2 linked regions of the Chlorobaculum tepidum TLS genome follow. The protein of the gene in region 1 interacts with the protein of each later gene in a pairwise test. Links are inferred from orthologs where the notes say so. Each region holds a gene or a part of one and is shown on either strand. Other genes may lie near its edges. The genes, in order: rfaD and menB.

Region 1 (7,370 bases):
TTGGTATCAAGACCGGTTATACCTCAATGGCAGGCCCATGCCTTATTGCAAGGGCGTTGAGGAATGGCAAGGATATGCTTGTCATTATGCTTTCTGCCCGGACGGATCGCTGGTCACTGGCGTCTACCATGTTCGATCAGGGTTTCGGGCTTGATGCAGGCCCGGTTCAGGTTGCGGAAACTGCTGAGAAATCTCCCCGCAGGGTTGCTGTTGACGCTCCGGAGGCTCCTCATTCAAGCGTGAGCGTCAGGCGCGCCCAGGCGCTTGAGGCACTGAGGCTCAAGGTCGAGAGCCGCCGCGGCCAATCCGCAGTAACGGAGATTCGCGGAATGAGCATGAATGTTCGGTCGTCAGGCGCGGACTCTTCGGTAAAAGCCCGCATGGAAAAGCGGAAAGCTTCTGCGGTCATCAAATTGCGCGGCAAGTCAAGCCGTGCTGACAGGATAGCGCTCAGGGCTGGCAAGAACGCTTCGGCCAGGAGGAAGCAACAGCTCGCAATGGCCCGGCAACGTAACCACAAAAACGGGGTCGTCCTGAAGTCTGCAAAGAAAAATGCTTCTGGCAATGTGGCTCTCAAGTCGCATAACAAGGCTCAGCGCTCTATCAAAACTGCCCGAAAGGGAGCGGTAAAGCGTTCGACTGCCGATGCAAAATCGGCAAAAAGCCGCAGCTGGAAAGAGGGGCTTTCTCTGTCGGAGAGAGCCGTTCGTTCTCCGAATGGTTGAGGGGAGCTGCATTTGAGAAGAGTGTTCATCCATACCTTTGAAGTTCCCGGATCGTCGATCGACGGATATGGGCATGTCAGCAATATCGAATATCTCCGGTGGATGCAGGATGGAGCTACCGCTCATACTGCTTCCGAAGGCTGGACGCTCGACCGTTACCGGCAAAGCCGGGCCATCTGGGTTGTGCGCCGCCATTCCATTGATTATCTCATGCCCGCATATGCCAGTGACCGGCTCGATCTGCACACCTGGATCGAGTGGGTCAGGGATTGTCAGTCGGTGCGCCGCTATTTGTTGACCAGAGAGGGAGACGTGCGTGCCCTCGCCAGAGCTGAAACCCTCTGGGTGTGTGTCGACCCGGAGTCAGGACGCCCGAAACGGGTGCCGGAAGACTTCATTCAGGCTTTTGAGCTGGTTGTCGGTGGCGAGGCCGAAGCGCTTCGTATCGTCGGCAAAGCGTCCGATTCAGCAAGCTGATTCAGTTTCCGACCGCAGTTTATGTCAATTTCCAGTCAAATATCGAGTCATGGTTAAGCATATCGTGATGTGGCGTCTCTGCGACGAGGCGCACGGTAATAGTGCTCAAGTTAATGCCCGCCTCATGAAGGAAAAGCTCGAAGCGCTATCCGGCAGAATTCCCGGACTGCTTTCGATCGAAGTGGGACTCGACTTCAGCTGTACCGACAGTTCTGCAGACGTGGTTCTCTATTCGGAATTTGCCAACAAGGCAGCTCTTGAAACTTACCAGAGTCATCCCGAACACGAAGCCCTCAAGCCCTTTATTGGAGGAGCAACGCGCGAACGGCGACTGGTGGATTACGAGTGCTGAATTATGACGTGCAGAAAACGGCGAGAAGCTGTTGCCTCGGTTGCATGAAAAAGCGTTTTTGTCTCTTCTTGGATTGCTTTTACAACCAATAAAAAAAGAGGCCCTTTCAACGGCCTCTTTTTTTATCTGGAAAACAGAGGGGGTGAATCAGCCCTGAACGATGCACTCTGCCGGGCAGACAGCAACGCAAGCAGGAGAGTCAGCAAAACCGGCGCACTCGTTGCAGGATGCGGCATCGATAACGTAGATCTCGCTGCCAGCGGAGATAGCGTTGGTCGGGCATTCGGGTTCGCAAGCACCGCAGTAGGTGCATTCTTCGGTGATATACAGTGCCATATTGACGACGTGCTTTGATAGTTATGAGAAAAAAAGAACAATTTTGATCAATTCTTTTAATATAAGCTTTTTTACAAGCCCGAAAACAAAAAAGTGATGATTATTTGAATAAAAATGCTGGCTAAAGGGCTGGAGAAAAAGATGTTGAAGATCAGGCCCGCCGTGCAAAATGGTTTTTGCTCTGAACGGCGGGTCTGAAGAAGCGGTGGCTATACCTTGATAATGCAGTCCACCGGGCAGACGGCCACACAGGCAGGCTCGTCGTGATAGCCGATACAATCCACGCATACATTCTCGTCGATCACGTAAATAGAGTCGCCAGCGGAGATCGCGCTGACCGGACATTCCGGCTCGCAGGCTGCACAGTAGGTGCATTCATCGGTAATACGGTGTGCCATGGTATCTCGGGTTTTAGTTGATGAGCTATTCGTAATGAAATCAGAGTAGATTTTTTTATCTGTACCATTGTGAACAGATACCTCCCGAAGGAGGGATTACTCTGCAACTGTTAAAACCTGAGCGTGAAAGTCAAAGTTCCGCCTCTTTTGGAGCGCCCTTTCGCAGCCCCTCTTCGTGATGTTCGTAGGCGTTGATGATATCCTTGACGAGGCGATGGCGTACCACATCCGACTTGTCGAGAAAAACGAAGCTGATGCCTTTGATCCCCTTGAGGATTTTCTGGGCGTTCATCAGTCCCGACTCCATCTCTTTCGGCAGGTCAACCTGGGTGACGTCGCCGGTGATGATCGCTTTCGAGTTGACCCCGAGCCTTGTCAGGCACATCATCATCTGCTTGCTCGAAGCGTTCTGGGCCTCGTCGAGGATGATGAACGAGTTGTTCAGCGTGCGTCCGCGCATGTAGGCAAGCGGCACGATTTCGATCACCCGGCGCTCAGTGAGGAACTTGAGCTTTTCGGCGGTCAGCATGTCCTGGAGCGCGTCGTAGAGCGGCCTCAGGTACGGGTCGATCTTCTGGGCAAGGTCGCCGGGCAGGAATCCAAGGCTCTCGCCTGCCTCAACCGCCGGGCGCGCAAGCACGATGCGTTTGATTTTTTTCGCTTTCCACGCGGCCACCGCGATGGCGACAGCAGTGTAAGTCTTTCCCGTGCCTGCCGGGCCGATGGCGAAGACGATATCATTTCCGGCGGCTTCGGCGACCATCCGACGTTGCCCGTCGGTTTTGGCCTTGACGACGTAATCTTTTGTTTCGACAATTACGTCCTTGTCTCCGGAAAGGGCTGCGGAAGGGTGGGAGACTGGTGAGAGCGCCAGACTGACGAGTGCGTTGACATCGTTTTCCAGCACTTCACCGTGCTGGTCGGCCAGGAAGATGATCTCCCTGAAAATCTTTTCGATGGCCGTCAGGTCAGGTTCGTCACCGCCGATGGTGATTTTCGCGCCTCGCGCGTTGATCCGAATGTCGGGGAACGCTTCACGAACTTTTTTTAGATAGCTGTCGTATGGCCCGAAAATGATGACGGGTTCGATCCCTTCGAATTCGATCGTTTTTTCAGTCAAAAGTTTTTTCCCGGTTTGTTATTGCCGTTCAAAAGCCAATGTATCAAGATGCGGCGAGGGTTTGCTCAGATAGTTCTGCACATAATCTCGCACTCCCTCTTCGAGCGGCGTCATCTGGCCGGTGTAGCCAGCCTGCCTGAGATGGGCAGAGTCCGCACAGGTATAATACTGGTATTTGTCCCGAATCGTTTCGGGCATATCGATAAACTCGATGCTGACGGGGCGATCCATCGCCGTGAAGGTTGCTATGACCAAATCCCTGAAGCTGCGCGCCTGCCCGGTGCCGATGTTGAACAGTCCCGTCGCCGAGGGCGTTTCGAGCAGCCATTGCATGATTTTCGTGCAATCCTTCACATAGACGAAGTCGCGCAGCTGCTCGCCATCGGCGTACTGTGGATTGTGCGATCTGAAAAGCCTTACCTTGCCATTGTCGCCGATCTGGTGGAACGCCTTGAAGACGACGCTGGTCATGTCCTCCTTGTGGTATTCGTTGGGCCCGTAGACGTTGAAGAACTTGAGCCCCGCCGCTTTTTCAAGGATGCCGTTGCGCAGCGCCCAGCAGTCGAACAGATGCTTCGAGTAGCCGTACATGTTCAGTGGTCTTAGCCGGTCGAGCACCTCGATGCCGTCACTGTATCCTTCGGAGCCGTCGCCGAAGGTTGCCGCGCTTGACGCATAGATAAAACGCACGCCCTTTTTTGCGCACCACGAGGCGAGCATCTTCGAGTATTCGTAGTTGTTGCGCAGCAGAAGGTTGGCGTCCTGTTCGGTGGTGGAGCTGATGGCTCCCATGTGAATCACGGCGTCGATTTTGGGCAGGCGGTCGTGTTCGAGCAGGTCGGGCAGGTCGTCCTTGTGAATGAAATCGGTGTAGCGTAGGCCCCGGAGGTTGAGCCATCTCCCCTCGGACGCTCTTCCGAGGTCATCGACGATGAGTACCTCATCGGTGCCGTTGCGGTTGAGTTCCCAGAGCATGGCGCTGCCGATGAACCCCGCGCCGCCGGTGATGATAATCATGCAAAAAGGTCAAATGGTTGACAGGCGAAAAAATATACGTCCGTCTCGCCGGAAAAGCAAAAGGCCAGCCCGTAAACGAGCTGGCCCTTTACCGAGGAGTATGTGGAGTGACGTCAGGCGGAAGCTCTCATGAGATTGTCGTGAGCGAAAAACTTGCGACCCCAGAAGAGCCAGAGTCTGACTGTATCGACGGGTTTTCCGATGATATCAGAGATCTGCGCGTGTTTCAACCCGGTCAGTTCTGACAGGAGCACCGAAAGCTTGATGTCTGCCGTCCACTGCTTCAGTGAATCGATCAGGCTGACACTCTCCTTCGTCGTTTCGTGCATGTCGAGATCGGCATGCTGGCCATACGTATCGAGATAACATTCGCGGAAAGTCTTGAGCACCTCGGTTTCCGGTGCTTTCAGGTCTGCATTCAGGCACGTGGTGTTGAGCAGTTCGCTGGATGCCTTCTCACTGCCGGTCATCCAGTAGGCAAGGCTGTAGATGTCATCGATCAGGTCCATCGGGGTTTTCTTGATCTCTATCATGGTCGCTCCTTGTTTGTTTGGATAAAGAGGATAATTTTTGTCCTTTTTTAATGTAGTGAAAAAAAATTCCCTGTCCAGTTTTTTTTTACGAAAAATGCAAAAAATCGTTTCTTGGATGGTGTTGCGACCAGTTTTATACTGGCACCACCTCTTAAGACGTCGAAAACCGGTAAATCAAGCATCATGAAAAGAGATCTCAGGACCATGCTCAATCCTGCCCTGGAGCATATCGAGACTTATAAGGTCGAGGGTGGCCAGGAGGCTGAGGTCAAGCTGAACCAGAACGAGAACCCCTTCGATCTGCCCTCGTGGCTCAAGGACAAGATTCTCGACCAGTTCCGCCATGAGCCCTGGAACCGCTATCCGGATATTCTGCCGTACCGGGGCATGGCGGCCTATGCATCGTTTCTCGGCGTGAAGCCGGAGTTGGTGATCATGAGCAATGGTTCGAACGAGATGCTCTACACCATCTTCATGGCCTGCCTCGGCGCTGGTCGCAAGGTGCTTATTCCAGAGCCTTCGTTTTCGCTTTACGACAAGCTTGCACGTCTTCAGCAGGCTGGGGTTGTCGAGGTGCCGATGCATGACGATCTCTCCTTTGACGTCGATGCGATCATCGAAGCCGCCAGGCGCGAGAAGGTCGATTTTATCGTGCTCTCCACGCCGAACAATCCGACCAGCAAGTCGCTGTCCCACGACGAGATCGAACGCATTGTCGAAGCTGCCGACGCCATTGTGCTGGTCGATGAAGCGTATGTCGAGTTTTCGCGTGAGCAATCGGCGCTCGACCTGATCGACCGCTACCCGAACCTGATCGTGTTGCGCACCATGTCCAAGGCGCTTGCGCTGGCCGGAATGCGTATCGGCTTTGCGATTGCCAATCCGGAGCTGCTGGCCGAAATCTCCAAGCCGAAGATTCCCTTCGCGTCGAGCCGACTGGCGGAAATCACTCTCATGGCTGTGCTCGAAAACTACTCACTCGTGACCGACGCCGTGCAGTACATCCTCGCCGAGCGCGGGCGCATCGAGGCGGAGCTGACAGAAATTCCTGGCATCCATACCTTCGAGAGCGACACCAACTTCCTCATCATTCGCGTCGCCAACGCATCCGAGGTGTTCAGGAAGCTCAAAAATGCCGGAGTGCTGGTTCGGAACGTGTCGGGATACCCGCTTATGGAGAACTGCCTCCGCTTCAATGTTGGTCTCAGGGAGGAGAACGACCGCCTGTTGGAACTGCTGAAAAAGCTCTGAGATGTCGGGTTTCAGGCAGTTGACGGGAGACGAGATGGGGCGGCTGACGCCCGAGGCCTATGCTGATTCAGCGCGGCATCCGGTGACGCTCATGCTGTACAATATCCGCAGCATGTGGAACGTCGGCGCCATGTTCCGGACAGCCGACGCGGCGGGCATCGATGAAATTGTCATCACTGGTTACACGGCCACGCCGCCCCGCAAGGAGATCGACAAGACCGCGCTTGGCGCGCAGGAGACAGTGCCCTGGCGACACTTTGCCGATCCGGTCGAGGCCATCACGGTGCTGAAAAGGGAGAGCAAAAAGATTTTCGGACTCGAAATCGCCGAGAACAGCCGAAGCTACAGTTCGCTGACGGCGGGCGATTTTCCGCTGGCGCTGATCGTTGGCAACGAGGTTGAGGGGATCGGCGATGCGCTGCTCAGCCACTGTGATGGCGTGATCGAGATTCCGCAATATGGCGTGAAGCATTCACTGAACGTGGCGGTGGCTGCCGGAGTGGCGCTTTTCGAGTGCGTTCGGGTGTTCAGGAAGAATGGTTGAACTTTTATGGCCGTTACGGGCTTCTTCTTTTTATTTGTGGTATATTCAGGACGGATTTTAGTATTTCTGATCTTTTTCCCGGTTGTTCCCTCCATTACTGTTCCTTATCTGTAACCTCGCCATGCTACACTACAAAAAACATGTGATTGCCGAAGATGCCCCGTGGGTGGTGTTCGTGCATGGCGCCGGAGGAAGCTCCGCCATCTGGTTTTTGCAGATCAAGGAGTTCGTCAAACACTTCAACGTCCTTCTGGTCGATCTTCGCGGCCACGGCCGCTCCAAGCATATCACCACATCCAAAGAGGTGCGGCATTACAACTTCGAGGTGATCACGCGCGACATCATTGAGGTGCTTGACGACCTGCAAATCCAGCAGGCGCATTTCATCGGTATCTCGCTTGGCACCATCATTATCAGAAATCTCGGCGAACTGGCCCCGGAGCGAGTAGCGTCGATGGTGATGGGGGGCGCGATCATCCGCCTCAATGTGCGGGCCAAGGTGCTGGTGGCTGTCGGCAATTTTTTCAAAAGTCTGGTGCCCTATATGTGGCTCTACCGTTTCTTCGCGTGGATCATCATGCCGAAAGCCCGTCACCGCAAGTCCCGCATCATGTTCG
Region 2 (10,786 bases), 560 kb from region 1 along the record:
TCTTGCCGAGTAGCCGCTCGGCAAGCAAGATTGTTGGCATCTGGTAAAAATCGGCGCCAAGCCTTTTCATGGGTCGATATTCCTGTTTGCAAAAGTTTATGCAAGTATTATACTAATACAACGTGTCGCTGAAGAAGATTAACCGCTTGAATATTTTTCATTTCGCTGGCTACGGGGTACATGGGCAGAGTAATTGCGATTGCAAACCAGAAAGGCGGGGTCGGTAAAACAACCACCTCGGTGAATATTGCGGCTTCCATTGCGATATCCGAATTCAAAACGCTCTTGATCGACATCGATCCCCAGGCCAACGCTACCTCAGGTTTTGGTCTCGAAACCGGGGATGAGATCGAAAACACCTTCTACAATGTGATGGTGAACGGCGGGGAGATTCGCGATGCGATCAAGCCTTCCGGTCTCGAATACCTCGATGTTCTGCCCTCGAATGTCAACCTTGTTGGCATGGAGGTGGAGCTGGTCAATATGCGCGAGCGGGAGTACGTTATGCAGAAGGCCCTGAAGCAGGTGCGCGACCAGTACGATTACATCATTATTGACTGTCCGCCCTCGCTTGGTCTCATCACGCTCAATTCGCTCACCGCTGCCGATTCGGTGCTCATTCCGGTGCAGGCCGAGTATTACGCGCTTGAAGGTTTGGGCAAGCTGCTGAACACCATCAGCATCGTGCGGAAGCATTTGAATCCGAAGCTCGAAATCGAGGGGGTTCTGGTGACCATGTTCGATGCCCGGCTCAGGCTTGCGACACAGGTCGCCGAAGAGGTTAAGAAGTTTTTCAAGGAGAAGGTTTACAAGACCTACATTCGCAGGAATGTCAGGCTTTCAGAGGCTCCGAGTCATGGTATGCCGGCGCTTCTGTACGACGCCCAGAGCATCGGCTCGAAGGACTACCTCGATCTTGCGCAGGAGATTTTCGAGCGTGACGGCAACATCAGGAAATTCAAGGTTCGGCAGCAGTAGGTGGCCGTTTATTAATTGTGAGGATATGTCTAAAAAAGCACTGGGCAGGGGTCTGAAAGCACTGATTTCCGAAGAGGGCTTTGCAGTCGCCGAAAAAGCTGAAGAGACTGAAAAGATGCAGGATGGCGTCATCGGCAGCCTGCCAGTTGAAAAAATCAAGGTTAATCCTTTCCAGCCTCGCCAGGCCTTCGAGGAGACGGCGCTCAACGAGTTGCGCAATTCGATCATCGAAAACGGCGTAATCCAGCCGGTAACGGTCTGCCGCGATGGAGAGGGGTACCTGCTCATCAGCGGTGAACGCCGGCTGCGCGCGGTCAAGTCTGCCGGATTCAAGTTTATTCCCGCCTACGTCATCGAAGCGCACGAGGACGCCAGCAAGCTCGAACTCGCCCTCATCGAGAACATCCAGCGGGAAGACCTCAACGCCATCGAGGTCGCGCTTGCGCTCCGGAGCTTGGTGACCAAATGCAACCTCACGCAGGACGAGGTGGCCCAGAAGGTTGGCAAGAACCGCTCCACGGTTGCCAATTTCCTGCGTCTCCTGAAGCTTCCGCGCCAGATTCAGGACAGCATCCGCACTCGCGAAATCTCCTCCGGTCACGCCCGTGCGCTCATCAATCTGCCGAGCGAGCACCTTCAGCTCAAGGTGTGGCGTCAGATCATGGCACGGCAGCTTTCGGTGCGCCAGACCGAGGCGTTGGTCAACAACATGTTCAAGGACAAACCGAAAACGGCGAGTCCGGCTCCAGCACCTCGGGCGGTGCAGATCGACCAGATCGAGGCCCGCCTCAGGGAGCGGCTTGCCACCAAGGTCAGCCTTGTCGAAAAGAAGGGGGGACAGGGCGAGATTCACATCAAATATTTTTCAGGCGAAGATCTCGACCGGATACTCGAACTGATCGGTCAGTGAGTGCCTGGAGCAATTACCAGAAGTACAAAAACAAGCTGAGATTATGAAGATCACACTGGTCGGCAATGGCCGCATGGGCCGTCAGATAGCCGACGTCGTTGCCGCCTCGGGTGCACATGTCGTCAACCGTGTGCTCGATGTCAACGACACCATCGATGCCGCTGCGTTCAGCGGGTCGGACGTTATTATCGATTTTACCGTCAGGAGTGCATTTCTCGCCAACTATCCGGCGCTGATTGCCTCCGGTGTGCCGGTCGTGGTGGGCACCACTGGCTGGGACGACGTGATGCCGCAGGTTCGCGAAGAGGTCGTAAAGGCTAGGAGCACAATGCTCTATTCAGCGAACTACTCGCTTGGCGTCAACATCTTTTTCCGGACGCTGCGCGAGGCCGCGCGCCTGATTGCGCCGTTTGAGCAGTTCGATATCGCGCTTTCGGAGCAGCACCATACCGGCAAGGCGGACTTCCCGAGCGGCACGGCGATCAAGGCTGCCGATGAGATTCTGAACTCCAATCCCCGCAAGCGAACTATCGTTCGCGAGCTTCAGGAGGGCAGGAAATTGCAGAGCGACGAATTGCAGGTCGCCTCGATCCGCCTTGGCTCTGTGTTCGGGGTGCATTCCGCGATTATCGATTCGGAATCGGACACCATCGAACTGACTCACACGGCCAAGAACCGCACCGGTTTCGCTTCCGGGGCAGTTCGTGCCGCAGAGTGGCTTGTTCAGCGCCACGCTACGTCGCCGGGCTTCTACACGATGGATGATTTTCTAAACGATCTTTTTTCTGCCTGAAATGGTCGTCGAAACTGTGCCGGGTCGTCCATCGAAAGTATCGGCGCTGCTCGGCGGCGCGGTGCTGCTCGTGCTGACGACGACGCTGCCCTATCTGACCCTGATCAACGCATTTCTGTTTGCCGGTATCATAATTGCCGGCGCGGTGGCGGCGTGGTACTACATCATGCGTAACCAGATCCGCCTAGAGCCTGGCGAGGCTTTCGTGCTTGGCGCGATGAGCGGGTTTATAGGCGGCGCGCTGTCGGTGCTTGTTGCATACCTGCTGGAGAAGTGGTTCGGTTACATCCCCGGTCTCGAAAGTCTCCGGCTTCTGGTTGCATGGGCGACCAGCCTGGCTCCCGAGAACGCAGAAACGTTCCAGCAAATGCTGGCGATGGTGACTGCACCGAAAGACATTGCTCTCTCCGATCTGCTCGTGAGCATGATCCTGACCGGTATGTTCTACGCTCCCTTCGCCGGTCTTGGCGGTCGTGTGACGGTGTTTTTCCTGAAGCGGCAGGCAAGAAAGAGGTGACGGGTGACATGTGATGTGCAGGGGCGACCGGTTGGTCGCCCTTTTACTTTTCAGCCAGCTTGCGGTACCAGCTTCGGTCGATCTTGGCTGAGCCGGGGATGGTCTGCCACTCCTGAATGCGATGAAACGCCACCGGTGTTTTGAGCTTGCCGATCGTGCTTTTCAGGCTGGCGATGATTGTGGCATCGTCAGGCGAGTCGCTCCGGGCTTTGATCCACGCTACCGGTCTCATGCCGTACTCGGCGTCGGGCGCTGGAACCACCACGGCCTCTTCGATGCCTACGATCGATGTCAGCGCTTTTTCGATCTCTTCGGGGTGGATGTTCTCGCCGCCCGAGATGAACATGTTGTCCTTCCTGCCGAGTACGGTCAGCCGCGCGTCCCCCGACAGTTCACCCATGTCGCCTGTGTGGAACCATCCATTTTTGTCTCGCGCCTCGCGCAATTCTCCATTATCGAGATAGCCCATGAAAAGGCACTCGCCTTTGACGAGAATTTCGCCGTCCACTGAAATTGCAACCTCACGGTAAGGGAGCACCACACCGCTGTCGCCCCGCGCCTTGGTGACTGGCGTGGGCGAGGTTGTGACCTGCGTGCTCATTTCGGTCGAGCCGTAGGTGAGGTAGAGCGGTACCCGTTCGCAGATCGCCTCGCGTAGAAGCGGGGCGCTGACCGCGCTGCCTCCGAGCAATAACGCCCTGAGGCTTCGCAGGCGCTCCGGGCCGCCGTCGGCGCGGAGCATCCGGTAGAGCTGCGTCGGCACGAGCGAGAGGTGCGTGACGGGGAAGTGTGTGAGAGACTCAGCAAGCGCCGCATCAGGCGACGGCACGGCCAGCGCGCCGCCTCCGAGGAGGCATTTGAAAAGCATCGAGTAGCCGCCGACGTGGTAGAGCGGGAGCGAAAGCAGCCAGCAGTCGCCCGGCCCGAAGGGCAGGTTTTGCGCGGAACCCATCGCGCTGTGGTAGTGGTTTGAGAGGCTGTGCACGGCGGCTTTCGGCTTGCCGGAGCTGGCCGAGGTGTGGATGACCGAGACGGGCCGTTCCATCTCCGTCGCGGCGGTGAAGGTCGCGCCCGTCCGGGCGATCGCGTCGGCGACGAAGGCGTCGAGCTTTGCCGCGTCGAGCGTCATCGCCGGATTCAGCCGCGCGAGCACGCCCTCGATGTGATTTGCCGGAAACCGGTGGTTCACCGGCGCGGCGACGGCGCCCATGCGCATGAGCGCCATCAGCGAGAGCACGAGCGCCGGGCTGTTCGGCGCGACAAGCGCAACGATGTCGCCGCGCCGGATGCTGCTCGCTTCGAACGCAGTGGCGATGCGAGCCGTGTCGCCATCGAGGTCGGCGAAGCTCCAGCGCCGTTCGTCGGTGATGAGCGCGGGTTGGTCGCCGAAGGTTTGTGCGGCCTGGGTTACAAGCTCCATGACTTGACGGTTTCGATCATGTCGGGTCTCACGCGCAAGCTGTCGCGCCATGCGGCTGCGGGATCGGCGAATCCGTCCGGCGTGGCGAAGGGTGTGGCGGTGAGGTCGCGGGCGAGAAAGCTCGCCGTGTCGAGACCTGATGCCGCCGGAGCTGGCGACGAGACGGCGGCCATGAGCGCGTAGAGCCCGAGGCTGACGCTGCTCTCGAAAGCTGAGCTGTAAACCGCCTGCAACCCCATCCGGTGCGCTTTGGCCGCAAGGTCGAGCGATTTCGCGATGCCGCCGATGCAGTTCGGCTTGAGCACGAGCGCGCCGAGTGGGTCGGGGCCGATCTCGTCGAGCAGCTCCGGGCGCTGCCAGAGCGACTCGTCAAGCGCCGACGGCAGACCGGTAGCGGCGTGGAAGTCGGAAATCAGCGCCGCATCGGTCAGCGGCTCCTCGATGTAGGCGACGCAACCCGGCGGCAGGGCTTTGCCGAACGCGACCGCCTCGTCGAATTCGAGCGACTGGTTGGCGTCGAGCCGCAGCTCCGCCTTGTCGCCGAAAGCCTCGTGCAGGGCGCGGATGCAGGCGACGGCTCCGTCGAGCTCTCCTTTGCGCACCTTCAGCTTGAAGGCGCGGAATCCCTCGGCGTAGCGCTTCGCTGCGCGGTTGAGCACGGCTTGCGGATCCCCAGCTAGCAGCGCGTTGACAGGGATTTTCGATGCTGGAGGGAATTCGTCAGTGAAAGACGGAAGCGAGCTGCGCTCAGTCGCTTCGAGGTTGATGAGCGCCATCTCGATACCGGTCGTCACCGACGGTGGCAGCGCTGCCTCGTCGAGCAGGCGTTGCCGACCATCGGATGCGTTCCAGTCGAGTCGTGAAAGTTCGGGAATGAATGTGGCAAGAGCCTGCAAGGCCTCGTCGAGTGACTCCGTGTGCAGACCGATGAGGGGGGCGACTTCGCCATACGCTGTCACCCCCTCACTTTTCAGGCGCAGGAGCAACCCCTGGCGTCTGGCGAGAAGCACTCCTCGGACGGTGACCGGCGCGGTGAAATCCATTTCATACCGGCAGATGTCGGCATGAAGCGGCTTCACGGGCGTTTCGGGAACTTGCTGAAATCGGGTTTGCGCTTCTCGACGAAGGCGTTGCGGCCCTCCTGTCCCTCCTCGCTCATGTAATAGAGCAGGGTGGCGTTGCCCGCAAGCTCCTGCAACCCAGCCTGACCGTCGCAGTCGGCGTTGAGCGCGGCCTTGAGGCAGCGGATGGCGAGCGGCGAGTTGGCGAGAATTTCGCGGCACCACTGGATGGTCTCTTCTTCAAGCTTTTCGAGTGGCACGACGGTGTTGACCAAGCCCATGTCGAGCGCCTCTTGCGCGTTGTACTGGCGGCAGAGGTACCAGATTTCGCGGGCCTTTTTTTGACCGACCAGACGCGCCATGTAGCTCGCGCCCCAGCCGCCGTCGAATGAGCCGACGCGTGGGCCGGTCTGGCCGAAACGGGCGTTTTCCGCCGCGATGGTGAGGTCGCAGAGCATGTGCAGCACGTGGCCTCCGCCGATGGCGTAGCCCGCCACCATTGCGATGATCGGCTTCGGGCAGGTGCGGATGTCGCGCTGGAAATCGAGCACGTTGAGCTTGTTCACGCCTTTTTCGTCGGCGTATCCTGCGTTGCCGCGAATCTTTTGGTCACCGCCGGAGCAGAACGCGAGGTCGCCCGCACCGGTCAGGATGATGACGCCGATCTGGCTGTCGTTACGCGCATCCTGAAGCGCCTCGATCATCTGATCCACCGTCTGCGGGCGGAACGCATTGCGCCGCTCCGGTCGGTTGATGGTGATTTTGGCGATCCCTTCTTCGGTCTTGTGGTAGAGAATGTCGGAGTACTCTCCGGCTGTAATCCAGTTGACTGTGCTCATATCTGAAATCTCGATGGTAGTTGATGAAAATCGGCGTTGCCCCGGCTCTACAGGCAAAAGAGCTGAAATATAAACAATCCCCGTTGATTAGAGAGGCGTGACGGCGGAATGGGACTTACAGGTCATCGTGGGAAATGCTGTTGTGGGGATGCGTTTCGATAAACCGCTCCACGCTCGCAAGAAAACGCTCCGGCTCTTCGATGTGCAGCGTGTGGCCGCAGTGTTCGAAGAGTTCGAGGCTTGAGGATGGGCAAAGTTCAACCACCTGCTTTGCGATATCCACGTACTTTGCATCCTTTTCGCCGACGCAGAAAAGCATCGGCAGGCGGTTGCCGGGGAGTTTGTCCCAGAACGATGGCTGATTGCCCGTGCCGAGCAGGCGCAGCGCGCGGGCGAGATTTTGCGGTGTACCCTGCTTGCGTTGCGCCTCGACCTCGCGGAACAGCGAGTGGCTTTTCAGCGTCGAAAAAAGCGGCTGGTCGTACCAGAACCCGATGAACCCCTCGAAATTCCGCTCGATCTTGCGGGCGATTCCCTCGTCGCTTTTTCGGCGCGATGCTCGCTTTTCGTCCGTCTGTAGTCCAGGCGACGACGACACGATTATCGCCTTCGAGAACAGCTCCGGATAGAGCAACGCCAGCGCCAGTCCGATCCGGCCGCCCATCGAATAGCCCACCAGCACGCACGGCTCCGCGCGCAAACGCCGGATATTGCTCTTCAGCGCTTCGACTGTCTGCATGAAAAACAGCTTCGGATCGCCATCCGCCGGAATTCCCGCCTCACCATGACCCGGCAGATCGACGAGGATGCTGCAAAAGCGATTCTCAAGCTTTCGGGCAAATGAAAGCCAGTCGCTTCCTGAGCCGAGGAAGCCGTGCAGAAACACGATTTTCGGTAGCGCCGGGTCGCCGACGGTGGTGAGGTGGAGGGAAATGGTGGTCATTGCTGTGGTGATTTCAGGCCGTTCGCTTTTTTGCTAATATATGACAACGCCACAAAGAGCTGTTTTTTTTGAACCCGGAAACTGCACAGTCTCATGGGCAACACAGAGTGATTACCGTACCGGCAAGATTGTCGAGGGGATCAAAAAGGCTGAAATGGTTCTCGACAACCGGGTGGCGGTTGCAGCTGGCGATTGGGTTTGCCGGGTGTTGCATCCGGCGTCGCCGGAGACGCAGACGGTGTTTCTCGATGAACTTGCCGAGGCGATGGCTGGTTCCGGAAAGGCGGAGGTCGTAACGGTAGCGGAAGCTGTCGAGATCATCTCGGCAGTCTCGTCACCGTATTTATCGCCTCGATGGTTAGCGGCAAATATCTCGAACGCTACGCGGCCTGGCCGAGGGACTGCGTTTTCTGCAAGGCTGAGCGAGCCGGGATCAATTGGTTCGGTTTGTCTCGGGACTCTCTGATTTGAAACGCTTCTTCTAATGGCTTCCGATCTGCCTTTTGTCGAATATGCCTGCGAGCAGATGGGGCGGCGGGCGCGATCACGTTCTGCAAGATGTTCGGCGAGTACGCGATCTACCGCGAGGGGAAGGTGGTGGCGCTGGTGTGCGATAACCGGCTCTTTGTGAAGGCGACCGTTGCCGGGCGGGAGGTTGCCAGGTCGCTTGCCGAATCCCGCCTTATCAGGGAGCGAAGCCGTATCTGCTGGTTGGGGAAGAGCTTGAGGATCGCGAGTGGCTCTCGAACCTCATCCGGGTGACGGAACGGGAGTTGCCTGAGCCGAAGGAGCGCAAAAAGAGGTTTCGGTAATCGCCCCGTCGAGGGTTGGCGATCAAACCGCAGAGCGCCATTTAACACCTAAAGTCAGCTAGAGTATATCAGCGTTGCAGAATCGATTCACGATCAACAAGGCAACCGTTGTGGATGTTGAAGCGGTGGCTTCGATGGTTGGCGAGTTGCTGTCGGAGATCATGCAGGCCATCGGCGTTCCGGTGTTCGACGTCGCTTCCGATGAAACGGCGGCGCGTCTCCGGGACTTTCTTGAAACCGGACGTTATGTGGTGTTCGTGGCTGTCGATGGACGTGATGAGCCGGTTGGTTTCATCGCGCTGTACGAAAGTTGCGCCCTCTATGCCGGAGGTGTTTTCGGTACTATTCCCGAGCTGTATGTACGTCCGGAGTGCCGCGGTCTGGGGGTTGGGCAAGGGCTGCTGAAGGCGGCCAGGGAGTTCGGAAAGTCTTGTGGCTGGAAGCGTCTTGAAGTCACCACTCTACCACTGCCGGAGTTCGACCGGACGCTTGCCTTCTACGAACAGGAGGGGTTCGAGCTGACAGGCGGCCGCAAATTGAAGGTGTTACTCTGAGACCGTATCGCGAAAGTTCGACGATACATTCAGAAAAATTTTTTTTCATGGATCAAGCGGTTTGTTATGGACGCCCTATCTCTGCTCATCGATCAGTTCCGCCACATGGCCTGGGCGGATGCGCTGGTTTTGACTACGATTATCGCCAGCCCTGAGGCTGAACGGGATGGCTACATCCTTGGCAAGCTGCGCCACTTGCATGTGGTGCAGAAGATTTTTCTCGATGTTCTGCGAAACAGCCCGATCAATCCTCAGGAAACGAACGATCTCGATGTCAAGGCTTTGTCCAATTTCTCGCAGGATGTTCACGTTGGGTCGATGCGCTTGCTCGCCGCGCTGACTCCGGTGGAGCTGGAGCGCGTCATCAAATTGCCGTGGTCGAAGACGGCCACCAAAAAGCTCGGCTTCGAGGTGGCCGAACACTCTCTCGCTGACGCGCTTGTGCAGGTTCCAGAGCACAGCGCCTACCATCGCGGCCAGATCGCCGCCCGGCTTCGCGAGCTTGGCGTCGATCCACCCATGACCGACTACATCGCCTGGATATGGCGGCACAAGCCGGACGCGGCGTGGCCCTGTTCAGCTTGATCTTATTGCTTTGAATTACTGTGAGCTGCCAAAGACAGCCGCCAATTTCCATCTCCCGTCCTACCTCGCCCGCATGGGCTTTGAGGGCGATCCGTCGCCTGGTTTCGCTACGCTGAAGTGTTTTTCGCTGATATGCTCTGAATGACCGTTTTACCGGGAGCAGTCAGCTTTTTCAAAAACCGGGTCGAGTCGCGCCTTGAGCGAGCGGTGCAGAAGGAGGTTTTTCTCCCGGTCGCTTCTGATTTCGATGATGAGGCTTTTTTTTGTTGTGAGCGCTTCTGCGTAGAGCTGTGTGAAATCGCCGTTTGTCTCCGGGCAGGCGTAGTCGATGCCGAAGGTGCGGGCGGCGGATTCGATGCTGAAGTTCTGCGGTGTGGCAAAGCACTCGTCGAGCCGGTCGGTCTGCGAAGCGATGGGCAGGAAGGAGAAAATGCTGCCGCCGTGGTTGTTTAGCACGATGACGATGAGCGGGTTCCACGGGTGGTTGAGCAGGCAGAGGGCGTTCAGGTCGTGCAGGAAGGAGATGTCGCCGATGAGCAGCGTCGTCGGTTTGCCGAGGCCCGCCGAGAATCCGGCGGCGGTCGAGATGATGCCGTCGATGCCGCTGACCCCCCGGTTGAGCGCCACCTGCAATGGTTTCTGCGCTACTGGCGCGGCGTACAGATCCATGTCTCGCGCGGGCATACTGTTTGCGACGAAGAGCGCGTGCCCGTCTCCGGCGAGCGATGAAACGATGCGCGGCGCGGAGATTTCGCTGACTGCAAGCTCCGGCACGCAGGCCATTTTATCGATTATACCGGAGGCTGCTGAAAATGCGTCGCGGCATCTGATGCCCGGCACCGGCTCTCGGCACCCTTCGAGCGCCGAAGCGACGGCTGCGGGCGAAGCTTCGAGAGTCAGCGTGACGTTGTGGTCGGGGTCGAAGCGTCCGGGATGCTCACGGACAACCACGTAATGCAGGGGCGGCTGTTTCCGCAATGCCATGGCGGGCTGCTTGCCGATGACATGGCCACCGAAATGGATTACTACATCGGGCTGAAAGCGCTCGACGAAGGCTTCATTCTGGAAGGCGAGCTGCCAGGGCGTGCAGTCCGATGAAAGCCGGATGCCGGAGGTGAGATCAGCGAAGAGCGGCACACCGAGCGATTCGGCTAGCGCCGCTACTGCCTCGCCATCCGCCGCGTTCGACATGCTTCCGGCCACGAACAGCGGCCGTTCAGCCTGTGCAAGTAACTCCCGCAGCGTCACGATACTCTCTGCGCTTGGTTCGTGCAGCGGACGCGCGAAGCGGCTCCACGGTTCGCCGGAGGCCTGCCACGTTTCGAGCGGCGCGGCCCACGGATGACCGGGATCGGGCGCTTCGGGTTCGAGCGG

Evidence for each region.
Region 2: the proteins of rfaD (region 1) and menB interact in binary tests that used the Escherichia coli proteins (3 or more experiments, as listed by UniProt). The link is inferred for Chlorobaculum tepidum TLS from one-to-one orthologs.

Annotation. Positions count from the first base shown.
Region 1 is NC_002932.3:1,178,996-1,186,365, reverse strand. The notes cover bases 2,427-5,206. They hold rfaD (ADP-glyceromanno-heptose 6-epimerase), read right to left. Parts: upstream 4,426-5,206; coding sequence 3,427-4,425; downstream 2,427-3,426. Other genes in these bases: hisC (histidinol-phosphate transaminase), read left to right, coding at 5,142-5,206; AYT24_RS05680 (RNA polymerase sigma24 factor), read right to left, coding at 4,539-4,958; AYT24_RS05690 (PhoH family protein), read right to left, coding at 2,427-3,408. In the rest of the region: AYT24_RS05715 (D-alanyl-D-alanine carboxypeptidase family protein), read left to right, coding at 1-725; AYT24_RS05710 (acyl-CoA thioesterase), read left to right, coding at 747-1,202; AYT24_RS05705 (Dabb family protein), read left to right, coding at 1,252-1,554; AYT24_RS05700 (4Fe-4S binding protein), read right to left, coding at 1,702-1,890; AYT24_RS05695 (4Fe-4S binding protein), read right to left, coding at 2,100-2,288; more of AYT24_RS05690, read right to left, coding at 2,419-2,426; more of hisC, read left to right, coding at 5,207-6,209; AYT24_RS05670 (RNA methyltransferase), read left to right, coding at 6,211-6,753; AYT24_RS05665 (alpha/beta fold hydrolase), read left to right, coding at 6,875-7,370. UniProt on the Escherichia coli protein: Catalyzes the interconversion between ADP-D-glycero-beta-D-manno-heptose and ADP-L-glycero-beta-D-manno-heptose via an epimerization at carbon 6 of the heptose.
Region 2 is NC_002932.3:1,741,758-1,752,543, reverse strand. The notes cover bases 4,607-7,548. They hold menB (1,4-dihydroxy-2-naphthoyl-CoA synthase), read right to left. Parts: upstream 6,519-7,548; coding sequence 5,694-6,518; downstream 4,607-5,693. Other genes in these bases: menH (2-succinyl-6-hydroxy-2,4-cyclohexadiene-1-carboxylate synthase), read right to left, coding at 6,634-7,461; menC (o-succinylbenzoate synthase), read right to left, coding at 4,607-5,697; menE (o-succinylbenzoate--CoA ligase), read right to left, coding at 4,607-4,618. In the rest of the region: AYT24_RS08385 (DNA-3-methyladenine glycosylase), read right to left, coding at 1-70; AYT24_RS08380 (ParA family protein), read left to right, coding at 181-978; AYT24_RS08375 (ParB/RepB/Spo0J family partition protein), read left to right, coding at 1,004-1,888; dapB (4-hydroxy-tetrahydrodipicolinate reductase), read left to right, coding at 1,932-2,681; AYT24_RS08365 (hypothetical protein), read left to right, coding at 2,683-3,198; more of menE, read right to left, coding at 3,242-4,606; more of menC, read right to left, coding at 4,606-4,606; AYT24_RS10565 (hypothetical protein), read right to left, coding at 7,573-7,782; AYT24_RS08335 (GNAT family N-acetyltransferase), read left to right, coding at 8,384-8,827; AYT24_RS08330 (DinB family protein), read left to right, coding at 8,894-9,412; menD (2-succinyl-5-enolpyruvyl-6-hydroxy-3-cyclohexene-1-carboxylic-acid synthase), read right to left, coding at 9,563-10,786. UniProt on the Escherichia coli protein: Converts o-succinylbenzoyl-CoA (OSB-CoA) to 1,4-dihydroxy-2-naphthoyl-CoA (DHNA-CoA).